3 regions of the Streptomyces sp. CA-179760 genome follow, and region 2 is predicted to be linked to each of the others. Evidence: riboswitches for the same ligand, from Rfam matches in the RefSeq annotation. Region 2 holds a riboswitch; each other region holds the start of a gene.
What was found. A riboswitch is a leader RNA that binds a small molecule or an ion and turns the genes downstream of it on or off. The one in region 2 is predicted to bind cyclic di-AMP.
Positions count from the first base shown of each region.

Region 1 (4,052 bases), 1.1 Mb from region 2:
ATGGAGCGCGCCCAGGCCCAGTTGGAGCGCGAGTGGCTGGACCGGCTCGGCACGGTCTCCGGACGGGCCGACGAACTGTGCCGGTACGCCGTGCTGTTCGGCGACCCGCAGCTCGCCCTGACCGCCGTGCAGCGCGTCCTGGAGGTCACGGCGGAGGAGGTCAAGGAGGTCGCCAAGGCCCGTCTGCGGCCCGACAACCGCGCGGTGCTCGTCTACGAGCCCGTCGCCGACGAGACCGGCGAGGACGCCGACAGCATCGAGGACACCGCGGCCGCGGCCACGGACGAGAACGAGGAGGCGGCCAAGTGACCGAGCTCGCCACGATGGACTTCCACCCGCAGCCGCAGGCGGGCGACGCCAAGCCGTGGGCCTTCCCGGCCCCCGAGCGCGGCACGCTCGACAACGGCCTCACGGTGCTGCGCTGCCACCGCCCCGGCCAGCAGGTCGTCGCCGTGGAGGTGCTGCTGGACGCCCCCCTGGACGCCGAGCCGGCCGGCCTCGACGGGGTCGCCACGATCATGGCCCGGGCCTTCTCCGAGGGCACCGACAAGCACTCCGCCGAGGACTTCGCCGCCGAGCTGGAGCGTGCCGGCGCCACCCTCGACGCGCACGCCGACCACCCGGGCGTCCGGCTGAGCCTGGAGGTGCCGGCCTCCCGGCTCGCCAAGGGACTCCACCTGATCGCTGACGCCCTCAGGGCGCCCGCGTTCGCGGACAGCGAGGTCGAGCGGCTGGTCAACAACCGCCTCGACGAGATCCCGCACGAGCTGGCCAACCCCGCCCGCCGTGCCGCCAAGGAGCTCTCCAAGGAGCTGTTCCCGGCGGGCTCGCGCATGTCGCGGCCCCGGCAGGGCACCGAGGAGACGGTCGCCGCGATCGACTCCGCGGCCGTACGCGGCTACTACGAGAAGCACGTCCGCCCCGCGACGGCCACCGCCGTGGTCGTCGGCGACCTCACCGGCATCGACCTCGACGCGCTGCTCGGCGACACGCTGGGCGCCTGGACCGGCTCCTCGGCCGAGCCGCGGCCGGTGCCGCCGGTGACCGCCGACGACACGGGCCGGGTCGTCATCGTGGACCGTCCGGGCGCCGTCCAGACGCAGCTGCTGATCGGCCGGATCGGCTCGGACCGGCACGACCGCGTCTGGCCCGCCCAGGTGCTCGGCACGTACTGCCTCGGTGGCACCCTCACCTCCCGCCTGGACCGCGTCCTGCGCGAGGAGAAGGGCTACACCTACGGCGTGCGGGCGTTCGCCCAGGTCCTCAGGTCCGCCCCGGACGGGACCGGTGCCGCGATGCTCGCCATCAGCGGCTCCGTGGACACCCCCAACACCGGCCCCGCGCTCGATGACCTCTGGACGGTGCTGCGCACCCTCGCCGCCGAGGGGCTGACCGACGCCGAGCGGGACGTCGCCGTGCAGAACCTGGTCGGCGTGGCGCCGCTGAAGTACGAGACGGCGGCGGCCGTCGCGAGCACGCTGGCGGACCAGGTCGAGCAGCACCTGCCCGACGACTTCCAGGCCGCGCTGTACCGGCAACTCGCCGCGACCGGCACGGTGGAGGCCACCGCGGCGGCCGTCAGCGCCTTCCCGGGGACCGTCTGGTGACCGTCCTCGTCGGTGACGCGGCGCAGATCAAGGGCCCCGTGGAGGCCCTCGGCATCGGCGAAGTCGCCGTCGTCGCCGCCGAGTAGCGGGAGGAGAGCGGCGCGCGCGTAGGGGCCCTGGTTGTCTTCTAAGGCACCAGGGCTCCTTTATGCCCGAATTGGGGCGGGAGTTTCCCGTCTGCCCTGTGGGATGCGCTACAAAAACCGGGATTCGTTTGGGAATTGAAAGTGGCGCCGCTTAGCGTCGTCCGGGCTGTTCGTCAGGCAGTGCGCCGCACCCGCGGCACCGGACAGTCATCGCCGAGTCCCCGTACGGCGCGAGCCAGGGGAGCCGGGGACCCACGCAGTCCCTGGGGTGAATCGGACGCCCGCGCGAGTCGCGAGGGGGTCCGTAGGAGACCTTCCTGCTCCGAACCCGTCAGCTAACCCGGTAGGCGAGAGGGAAGGAAAGGACCAGCCACCACATGGCGTTCACGCGCGCCACCGGGAAGCACCGTCGTCCCAGCCGGATCCAGCGCCGCACGGCCCGCGCCGCGGGTGTCGCGGCCCTCGCCACCACCGGTGTCGTCGGCACCGTGGCCGCCCCGGCCTTCGCCGCGGAGCCCGCTGCCGAGCAGACGGGCCTCACCCCGGTCGTCACCATGGGCGACACCGTGGCCCAGAAGATCGACGCCCAGGCCGTCGCCCAGAAGCAGGCGGCCGAACAGGCCGCCGCCAAGAAGAAGGCCGAGGAGGCCGCCCGCGAGCGGGCCGCCGAGGTGGCCAAGGAGGCCAAGGAAGCGGCCGAGAAGGCCCGCGAGGCCAAGGAACGCGCCGCCCGCGAGGCCGAGCGCAAGCGTCTCAACACCTTCGTGTCGCCGATCTCCGGCTCGTACGTCTCCACCGGCTACAAGTCCGGCGGCGCCGTCTGGTCCTCCGGCAGTCACACCGGCGTCGACTTCCACGCCGCCAGCGGCACGGCCGTCCACTCGGTCGGCATGGGTGAGGTCGTCGAGGCCGGCTGGGGCGGTTCCTACGGCAACCAGGTCGTGATCAAGATGAACGACGGGACGTACACCCAGTACGGCCACCTGTCGTCCAGCAGCGTGTCGGTGGGCCAGAAGGTCACCCCCGGCCAGCAGATCGGCCTGTCCGGCGCGACCGGCAACGTGACCGGCCCGCATCTGCACTTCGAGGCCCGCACCGGCCCCGAGTACGGGTCCGACATCGACCCCGTCGCCTACCTCCGCTCGCACGGCGTGAACGTCTGAACATCTGAGGCGACTGTACTTCCCGAAAGCCCCGGCTCCCCGAGCCGGGGCTTTCGGCGTTCGTCACGGCCGACTGTCCAAAAAATATCCCTCATTTCCTGCTCGCCGTCGGAAATTCCGGCTCATTGCAATAGAGTCACGGAACACGCGTCACCAGTAGACGTTTCACGGGGATTAAGCGGAGGTCGGTATGCGTATTCCCGCGCACTCGGTGTGCACGGCCATCCGGGACGACATCGTCGCGGGTGTCTACGAGCGCGGCAGCCGGCTCACCGAGGAGCTCCTCGCGCGCCGCTACGGCGTCTCGCGCGTCCCTGTCCGGGAGGCCCTGCGCACCCTGGAGGCCGAGGGCTTCGTGGTCACCCGGCGGCACGCGGGCGCGTGTGTCGCCGAACCCACCGAGCAGGAGGCCGCCGACCTGCTGGAGATGCGCGTGCTGCTGGAGCCGCTGGGTGCCGCCCGCGCCGCCCAGCGCCGCACAGAGGCCCATCTGAAGGTGCTGCGCGGTCTGGTCAGGCTCGGCCAGGAGCGCGCCCGCCGGGGCAACAGCGACGACCTGCGCTCTCTGGGCGGCTGGTTCCACGAGACGCTGGCCCAGGCCTCGGGCAGCCCCGCGCTGACCTCGATGCTCACCCAGCTCCGGCACAAGATCGCCTGGATGTACGCCGTGGAGGCCCCGGCCGGACCTGTGGAGTGCTGGGCCGAGCACGGCGCGATCGTGGACGCGGTGGCGCGCGGGGACAGTGAGCGCGCGCGGGCGGTCACGGCGCTGCACACCGAGCGTGCGACGGGCGCGCACCGGCTGCGTTTCGGCTCCGCCGGGGAGCGCGCCGAGCGTGTGAGGAACTCGCAACATGCCGTAAACACGGCAAGCCTGCGGCATTAACACGGGAGCCGTATACAAAGAGCGGGAAATCGCGGGGGATTATTTCTGCTGCCCGCCGACTGTCCGCCGGCTGTTCGTCGACAGGAAATGCGCCGGAAAGGCGAAGAGCTCGCCCGAGGAATTCGGACGAGCTCTTCAGTGTGCGCCGGTTCGGGCGCGGGGAAATACTCAGACGGTCTCGGGCAGTTCCTCCAGGCCCTCGGAGACCAGCTTGGCCAGCCGGTCCAGGGCGGCGTCCGCGCCCTCGGCGTCGGAGGCGAGGACGATCTCCTCGCCGCCCTGGGCGCCCAGGCCGAGGACGGCCAGCATG
Region 1 is NZ_JBNJLZ010000001.1:7,208,744-7,212,795, forward strand. It holds gene ACQEV8_RS32820 (M16 family metallopeptidase) at 1-309, shown strand, start outside; partial or broken gene ACQEV8_RS32825 (M16 family metallopeptidase) at 306-1,693, shown strand; cyclic di-AMP (ydaO/yuaA leader) riboswitch at 1,895-2,058, shown strand; gene ACQEV8_RS32830 (M23 family metallopeptidase) at 2,071-2,856, shown strand; gene ACQEV8_RS32835 (GntR family transcriptional regulator) at 3,047-3,742, shown strand; gene ACQEV8_RS32840 (HPr family phosphocarrier protein) at 3,911-4,052, opposite strand, start outside.
Region 1: another riboswitch for cyclic di-AMP. It lies ahead of ACQEV8_RS32830 (M23 family metallopeptidase); the one in region 2 lies ahead of ACQEV8_RS37610 (M23 family metallopeptidase).

Region 2 (4,052 bases):
GACTCCCCGCGCAGTCGGCGTCCGATCCACGGCACCAGGAACTCGCGTGCCCAGTGGACGTTGTCCCGCCGGATGTCGAGAGTGCCGCGGGGCGGCAGCGGGGGCCACTCCTGCTCGGGGTCGGCCGGTACCTCAAGCCCCAGCACCTGCCCCGCGCGGAGCGCCACGCGAGTGTGCCCGTCGGGTGACAGGTGCAGCCGGTCGGCGTCCCAAGCCCGGCGGTCCTGGACACTGCGCAGGGACCACAGGTCGAGCACCGGGCAGCCGTACCGGTCGGCGATGGCCCGGACATGCCCGTTGTACGTGGCGATCTTGCCGCGCAGATGCTTGAGCACGGGCACGCCACGGGTGTCGAACCCGGTCGTCACCATCACCGTGCCGGCCACCGCGGCCAGCTGGGCGATGGCACTCTCGAACCGCTCGGCCACCTCGTCCGGGTCGGTGCCGGGCCGGATGATGTCGTTGCCCCCGGCACAGAAGGAGACGAGGTCCGGGGCCATGTCGACGGCCCGCGGAAGCTGGTTCGCCACGATCTGGTCGAGGAGTTTTCCGCGTACGGCCAGGTTGGTGTACTGGAAGTCGCCTTCGGGCCTGCGGTCGGCGAGCAGCACGGCGAACCGGTCGGCCCAGCCGACGAACGCCCCCTCGGGGCCGGGATCGCCGACGCCCTCGGTGAAGCTGTCCCCCACCGCCACGTACGACCCGATCACTGCTCTGCTGTCACTCTTCGAATCGTCTGCCACAGCCGCTCATGATTCACCCTCGAATGTGACCTACGCGACCGTAGGAAGGGGTTGACGGGCGGTGATATAAGCCACTCCTAAAGTGTTCGCCAACTCCGGAATAGGCCACCCGTCAACGATGTTGCGGGGTCAGTCGCCAGACCCGGAAGCCCGTGATCCGGAAGTGGCTCCACACGGTCCGGAAGGCGAAGTGCCCGCTCGTGTACGGCTGCGGGTCGGTGTGGTCGAAGACGAGCCGCCCGTTGTTCCACCACCGCACCGTCGACCCGTCGGAGACGATCCGGACCCGGTTCGGCTCGCCCGGGACCAGCAGCGGCTCGGTGTAGTCGTGGATCAGAGGACGCACACCTGCCTGGCCCACGTAACGCCGCAGCCGGGTCGTGGTGTTGTAGTTGGCGCCGTACCCGGCGTAGTACGCCGTCAAGTGGTCGTACTCCTCCAGCGCCCCGCCACGCGGCGTCGCGAAGAGGTCCTCCGGGGAGCGGACGTCGGTCGCGTTCCAGAAGTTGTTGAGGTCCGAGACCCGGTCGTTGACCCCGCCCTCGGCGACGGGCGTCGCGGTGTACTCGATGACGTACGGCCCCTCGAGACGCCGTCTGAACCAGACGGTCGCCCCGCCGGGTACGTCGATCTCCAGCACGCCACGGGAAGCGGTGACGGTGCCGCCGTCCTGGAGTTCGGTCGCCCACTGGGCGAGACCGTGGCGGAAGCCGTCGTGGGCGATGAGGCGGCGGTGCCGGGGCGCGGCGGTCGCGCTCCCCGTCGGGGCGAGGGCCGCCAGCGCGGCTCCGGCGGCCAGGGCTCCGAACGTTCTGCGGGTGGTCGGCACGGGACACAGCTCCTTCAGAAAGCGCTTGCACTCACGACGGGATCACTGTGTCCCAACTGCCGCCCCCTGTCGATCCCTTGAGACGATCGACGGATGCGCACACACCGAAGGCCGGACCCGGGGATCGGGGTCCGGCCTTCGGCCGCGTGTCAGGCAGGTGGTCGTGCGATCGGTCAGCCCACGGAGACGCCGTGCGAACGCAGGTAGGCGACCGGGTCCACGTCCGAGCCGTAGTCCGGCGTGGTGCGGATCTCGAAGTGCAGGTGCGGTCCGGTCACATTGCCGGTCGCACCGGACAGACCGATCTGCTGCCCTGCCGTCACGGTCTGGCCGGCCGAGACGGAGAGCTGGGACAGGTGGGCGTACTGCGCGTACTTGCCGTCCTCGAGCTGGATGACGACCTGGTTGCCGTACGCGCCGCCCCAGCCGGCGGAGACGACCGTGCCGGCGCCGACGGCCTTGAGCGAGGTGCCGGTCGGGACGACGAAGTCGACACCGGTGTGGTAGCCGCTGGACCACATGCTTCCGGACATGTGGTACGGCGTACCGACGGAGGCGCCGTCCACCGGGAGGCTGAAGCCGGAGGCCTCGGCGGCCGGCTTCGCCGCGGCCGGCTTCGCGGCGGTGTCGGCCTTCGAGGACGACTCGGAGGCGGACGACTTCTCAGCCGACGCCTTCGGCTTCTCGGCCGCCTTGGGCGCGGACGACTGCGTCTTGGGCGCGCTCGCCGCCTTCTTGCCGATCGAGAGCTTCAGGCCCGGGTGGATCAGCGACGGGTCGGAGCCGACGGCGTCACGGTTGTCGCTGTAGAGCTTCTTCCAGCCGCCGCTGACGTGCTGGTCGCCGGCGATCTTCGCGAGATAGTCGCCGGCCTTCACGGTGTACGTGTGGGCGCCCGTGGCCTTCTCGGCGGCCTTCTTCCCGGCGGCCGGAGCGGACTGGACGGCCTTTTCCGGGGCCGACTGCGGGGTCGCGGCATGGGCGCCGGCGGCCCCCATGAGCGGAAGGGCGAGGGCGGCCCCACCGGTTCCGGCGACGGCTATGGAGCGGGTGAAACGCTGGGACTTCGGGCGGCGATGCTTACCCTTCGCGGGCATGGCGGATTCCTCTCCGGCGCCTGCGAGGTGAGCTGTCGGGTGCGGGCTGGAGATGCCCGGCCGCGCCGAAGTGCGGCTGTACCCCAAGCCGTTCCGGGAACCGGAACAGGCGTCTTACCTGTGGGTCCCCCGCTCCTGCCATACACGGGTGAGTGTGTGCGGGCTCCGGGCGGCGGCAGGATTAGGCGTCCGTCCGGATTGGTGTGGAACGTAAGCGACCGAGACGCAATGGGACAAGCTTGCGGTTGCCCGTGAGGACGTTTTTCTTGACGCGTCGGCACATTTCCCGTCACCGAGCGTGGATTCGCGATCTCTGTTTTTCCTCAATGCCCCTGAATAACGCAAGAATTACGTGAACATGATGACAACACATCGTCACGAATATGACGATGGTCACGCACCCCGACCTCATCTCCTTTACGATCGGGGCACGTTATACCGAAACACCTGAAAGGCCTTAAGTTCCCTAATCGCCAGATTCGGACAGAACGGCTACTTGCATCGAAGGCGGACGATCGTGGCGTCCAGGTCCCCGCGCAGACCGACCCGCAGTCCGTGATGGGCGAGTACGGCCCCTCGGTGAACTTCGCCCGTTTCGAGGCATTCGTACACCGCTGCCGGGGCGAGGCCCCGAAGCCGTAGAGCCGGAACGGGCTCGCCGTAGCGCTGCGCCTGGAGCCAGGCGAGGACGACGGTCTCGTCACCGAGGACGTACTGCACCGCGCTCAGGCCGCCCTCCGGGGGTCGCAGCCGGTACAGGTCGCCGCGCTGCACCACGGGCCGGATCTCCTTGTAGAGCCCGACCCACTCCCGCGCCTCGGCGAGCTCCTCCGGCGTCCATCGCGTGAGGTCGCCGCCCACCCCGAGCACTCCGGCCATGGCGCTGACGAACCGGAACCGCAGGGAACTGGCCCGCTGGTTGAGCATGGCGTTCGGGCTGTCGGTGACCCAGGCGGCCATGACCCGGGCCGGATGGATCTGGCTGAAGCCGTGCTGGATGGCGAGCCGGTCGAGCGGGTCCGTGTTGTCGGAGGTCCACACCTGGTCCGTGCGGCCCAGCACCCCGAGGTCGATGCGCCCGCCGCCCCCCGAGCAGGACTCGAAGGCCACCCCGGGGTGGGCCGCCCGCAGCCGGTCCAGCAGGGCGTACAAGGCATGGACGTGGTCGACCCAGAGCCGCTGCGGGTAGGGGTCGTCCGGCCAGCCGGCGTCGGTGAAGCAGCGGTTGAAGTCCCACTTGACGTAGTCGATCGGCGCGCTGGAGAGCAGCCCGTCGAGCTGCTCCCACAGGTACTCCTGGACATCCTCGCGGGCCAGGTTCAGTACGAGCTGATTACGGAACTCCGTCCGCTTTCGTCCTGATTGGTACTGCACCCAGTCGGG
Region 2 is NZ_JBNJLZ010000001.1:8,314,564-8,318,615, reverse strand. It holds gene ACQEV8_RS37620 (SGNH/GDSL hydrolase family protein) at 1-710, opposite strand, end outside; gene ACQEV8_RS37615 (DUF6250 domain-containing protein) at 856-1,572, opposite strand; gene ACQEV8_RS37610 (M23 family metallopeptidase) at 1,746-2,669, opposite strand; cyclic di-AMP (ydaO/yuaA leader) riboswitch at 2,674-2,830, opposite strand; gene ACQEV8_RS37605 (alpha-galactosidase) at 3,162-4,052, opposite strand, start outside.

Region 3 (4,052 bases), 2.3 Mb from region 2:
GGTGGCCGTCCAGACGGCGGCCACGAGCCACGCGGCCACCGCGATCCACAACAGCGCCTCCCCGAACCCGTCGAGCCAGGAGACGTCGAGGGCGACGGCGACGGCCAGTGCCGCCGTCCCCGTCTTGGCCCAGGTGAACACGGTCGCCCAGCGGCGGACGTCATGGCGGGGCCGGGGCCACAGGAACTCGGCGGCGAGCAGGACGGCGTAGCAGACCAGCGCGAGCACGAGCAGCACGACGGTCACGGTGCGCAGGACGTCCCGGTCGTCCTCGTTCCACAGGTACAGACGCGCGCTGTCGGCGCTGATCAGCCGCGCCCCGGCGAGCGCCGAGAGGGCGAGCGCCCCGCCCGCGAGCCAGTGATCGCCGGTCCCCCTGGCCACCTGCCGCACATCGAAACGGATCAGGGCGAGGACGTACAGCACCAGTCCCAGCCAGAACAGCACCAGCGCCCCGTGCGCGAGCCAGGCCGCCGAGTCGGCTGCGGCCAGCGTGGCGCCGAGCACGGCGAGCCCCTGTGTGGCCATGCAGCGCGCGAATACCGTCCCGGGCCTGCGCCGCTCCCCGCCCTGCGGGACGAGGACGAGCGGCACCGGCCAGAGCACGACGGCGAGCACCAGCATCGTCACAGCCAGCGCCTGTGAGCTGGCCGCCGAGAAGGCGGTGCCCAGGACGGCTGTCGCCGCCACGGTGGTGAGGGCAGTCGTCGTCACGCTCTCGAGGACGCCCGGTCTGCGCGTATACGCCCGCCACCTGGTCCCGGCCCGCAGCAGCCGCCGGGTGAAGTCGGCGGCGAACAGCAGCCAGGCCGCGCAGGCGAGACCGAGGGTGATGCGTGAGAGGACCTCGTACCCCGTCAGATCCAGACCGACCGACAGGGTGCCGGTCGCCAGCACGGCGGCACTGGCCGCCGGAGCGCGCTGCGCCCACCAGGCGACAGAGGGGGAGGGGCCGGGCATGGGGCCGATGCTAGGAGGCCCCGCGCGCGTTACGGGCAGGCCACGCGCGCGGGGTCCCAAAAACCTGCGAGACCCGTCAGGCCGGCCGCACCACGCTGTGGATCGACGACTCGCCGTCGTAGTAGATCGACTCCTCGCGCACGTACGTGCCGGGCTTCGGAGCGTGGATCATCATGCCGTTGCCGATGTAGATGCCGACGTGGGTGACATCGTCGTAGAAGAAGACCAGGTCACCGGGCCGGGCGTCGGCCAGGGGGACCGTGGTGCCGGCGTTGACCTGGTCGTAGGTCGTGCGCGGCAGGGTCACCCCGGCGGCCTTCCATGCGGCCTGGGTGAGGCCGGAGCAGTCGTAGGAGCCGGGGCCGGTGGCGCCCCAGACGTAGGGCTTGCCGATCTGGGCGCGGGCGAAGGCGAGCGCCTTGTCGGCCTTGGTGGCGTACGAGGAGTCGGGCGCGGTGGACGACGAGGACGAACCCGACGAGGAGGAGCCGCTGTCCTGCTGCTGGGCGGCCTCCTGCTCCTGCTCCCGCTCCTTCTGCTGCTCGGCCTGCTGCCGGGCCAGCTCGGCGGCCTTGCGGGCGGCCTCCTCCTGCTTCTCCTTCTCGATCGCCGCGAGTCGCGCCTTCTCCTCGGCGGTCAGCTTCGACAGCAGCTCGCGCGCGTCGGCGAGCTTCCTCTGGACGGTCGCCTTGGCCGTCTTCAGGTCGCCCTGCGACTCGGTGAGCGTCTCGAGGCTCTCGGCGGCCTCCTGACGCTTCTCCATCGTCTCTGACTGCTGAGTGATGTAGTCGTCGACCGCGACCTTCTGACGGCCGGTCATCCGGTCCATCAGCTGGGTCTGGTCGAAGTAGTCCTGCGGGGTGTCCGCGAGCAGGAACGTCGCCGTGTCCGGGGCGGAGGCGCCGGTGCGGTACTGGGCGGCGGCGAAGGTGCCGAGCTCCTCCCGCGCCTCGTTCAGCTTCTCGGTGCGCTGGGCGACGTCGTCGAGGAGGGTGTCGACGCGCTTGCGCTGCTTGGCGGTCTTCTCCTTCGCCCCGTTGTACTTCTCGGTCGCGGACCCCGCCTGGCGGTAGAGGTCGTCGACCTTCTTCTCGACTTCTTCCAGGCTGGGCTTGTCGTCGGCCTCGGGGGCGGCGTTGGCCGACTGGGACAGCAGGGCCACGGAGGTGAGGGCCGCCGTTGCGAGGGCGGGGGTCCGTATACCTGCCACGCGCGAACCCGTAGGACGCGACTTGCGGTGCGACGCCAAGGGAGGCGACTCCTTCCATGCTCCGCCTACCGGGTTAGCTGTCGGGTTCGGGCGGGTGCTTCGGAAGGGTTGCCCTACGGCCTTCTCCGGAAAGGGAGTCGGGCCGATTCACCCCGGGGTCTCGGTTGGGTCCCCGGCTCTGGCTGCCGCTGCGGCACGCCGGACTCGGCGGAGGCCACGCGGCCCGGCGAGGTTCGCCGGTGCGGGTCGTGTGGCCTCCTCGCACGGTAGCCAACTCGTGTGGTCCTTGTGAAGGTTGATGGGTGATATGCCCGATACATTTCCGTGACCTTGCTCATGAACATCGCCGAGAGTGATTAATCGAGGGGGTTCGTCATTATTCAGGAGTAATTGTGAAGGGTGTAGCGGCCTGTGATCGCGTGGGCCTGGAGGGTGACAAGGGGGTTCTTTCGGCGATGTTCTCAGGGCGGCGGCGGGCTGTCAGTGGGGCGCCCTAGACTCGGAGAGCGATGAGCAGCCTCTTTGACGACAGCTTCCTGGCGGACCTCCAGGCCCAGCGGGGCCCCACGGACGAGCCCCCGCCGCCGCCCGAGGACGATCACGGACCGGAGTCGGTCCCGGACGATCTGTTCGGCGGGAAGTTCGATGTGCCGCCGGACCGCGACGCCTACTACCGGGGCGGCGCCGCGCGCCCGCCGGTGGACGCCGCCGCGCTCCTGGAGGGGCTGAACGACAACCAGCGCGCCGCCGTCACACACTCCGGCTCCCCGCTGCTCATCGTGGCCGGCGCCGGCTCCGGCAAGACCCGTGTGCTCACCCACCGCATCGCCCACCTGCTCGCCGAGCGGAGCGTCCACCCGGGCCAGATCCTCGCCATCACCTTCACCAACAAGGCCGCCGGTGAGATGAAGGAGCGCGTCGAGCAGCTCGTCGGCCCGCGCGCGAACGCCATGTGGGTGATGACGTTCCACAGCGCCTGCGTGCGCATCCTGCGCCGGGAGAGCAAGAGGCTCGGCTTCACATCGAGCTTCTCGATCTACGACGCCGCCGACTCCAAGCGTCTGATGGCCCTGGTCTGCCGCGACCTGGACCTCGACCCCAAGCGCTTCCCGCCGAAGTCCTTCAGCGCCAAGATCAGCAACCTGAAGAACGAGCTGATCGACGAGGAGGACTTCGCCGCCCAGGCCGCCGACGGCTTCGAGAAGACCCTCGCCCAGGCCTACGCGATGTACCAGTCGCGGCTGCGCGAGGCGAACGCCCTCGACTTCGACGACCTGATCATGACGACGGTCAACCTGCTGCGCGCCTTCCCGGACGTCGCCGAGCACTACCACCGCCGCTTCCGCCATGTGCTGGTGGACGAGTACCAGGACACCAACCACGCCCAGTACGCCCTCGTCCGGGAGCTCGTGGGCACCTCCGAGCACCCCGTCGACGTACCGCCCGGCGCGGACGACCTGCCGCCCGCCGAGCTGTGCGTGGTGGGTGACGCCGACCAGTCGATCTATGCCTTCCGCGGCGCGACGATCCGCAACATCCTCCAGTTCGAGGAGGACTACCCGGACGCGACGACGATCCTGCTGGAGCAGAACTACCGCTCCACACAGACGATCCTGAGCGCGGCCAACGCGGTCATCGAGCGCAACGAGTCCCGCCGCCCCAAGAACCTGTGGACCAACGCGGGCACGGGCGCGCAGATCACCGGCTATGTCGCCGACACCGAGCACGACGAGGCGCAGTTCGTCGCCGACGAGATAGACCGTCTCACCGACGCGGGCGAGGCGAAGGCGGGCGACGTCGCCGTCTTCTACCGCACCAACGCCCAGTCACGTGTCTTCGAAGAGATCTTCATCCGTGTCGGCCTGCCCTACAAGGTCGTCGG
Region 3 is NZ_JBNJLZ010000001.1:5,965,050-5,969,101, forward strand. It holds gene ACQEV8_RS27265 (hypothetical protein) at 1-960, opposite strand, end outside; gene ACQEV8_RS27270 (NlpC/P60 family protein) at 1,037-2,209, opposite strand; cyclic di-AMP (ydaO/yuaA leader) riboswitch at 2,218-2,376, opposite strand; partial or broken gene pcrA (DNA helicase PcrA) at 2,680-4,052, shown strand, end outside.
Region 3: another riboswitch for cyclic di-AMP. It lies ahead of ACQEV8_RS27270 (NlpC/P60 family protein); the one in region 2 lies ahead of ACQEV8_RS37610 (M23 family metallopeptidase).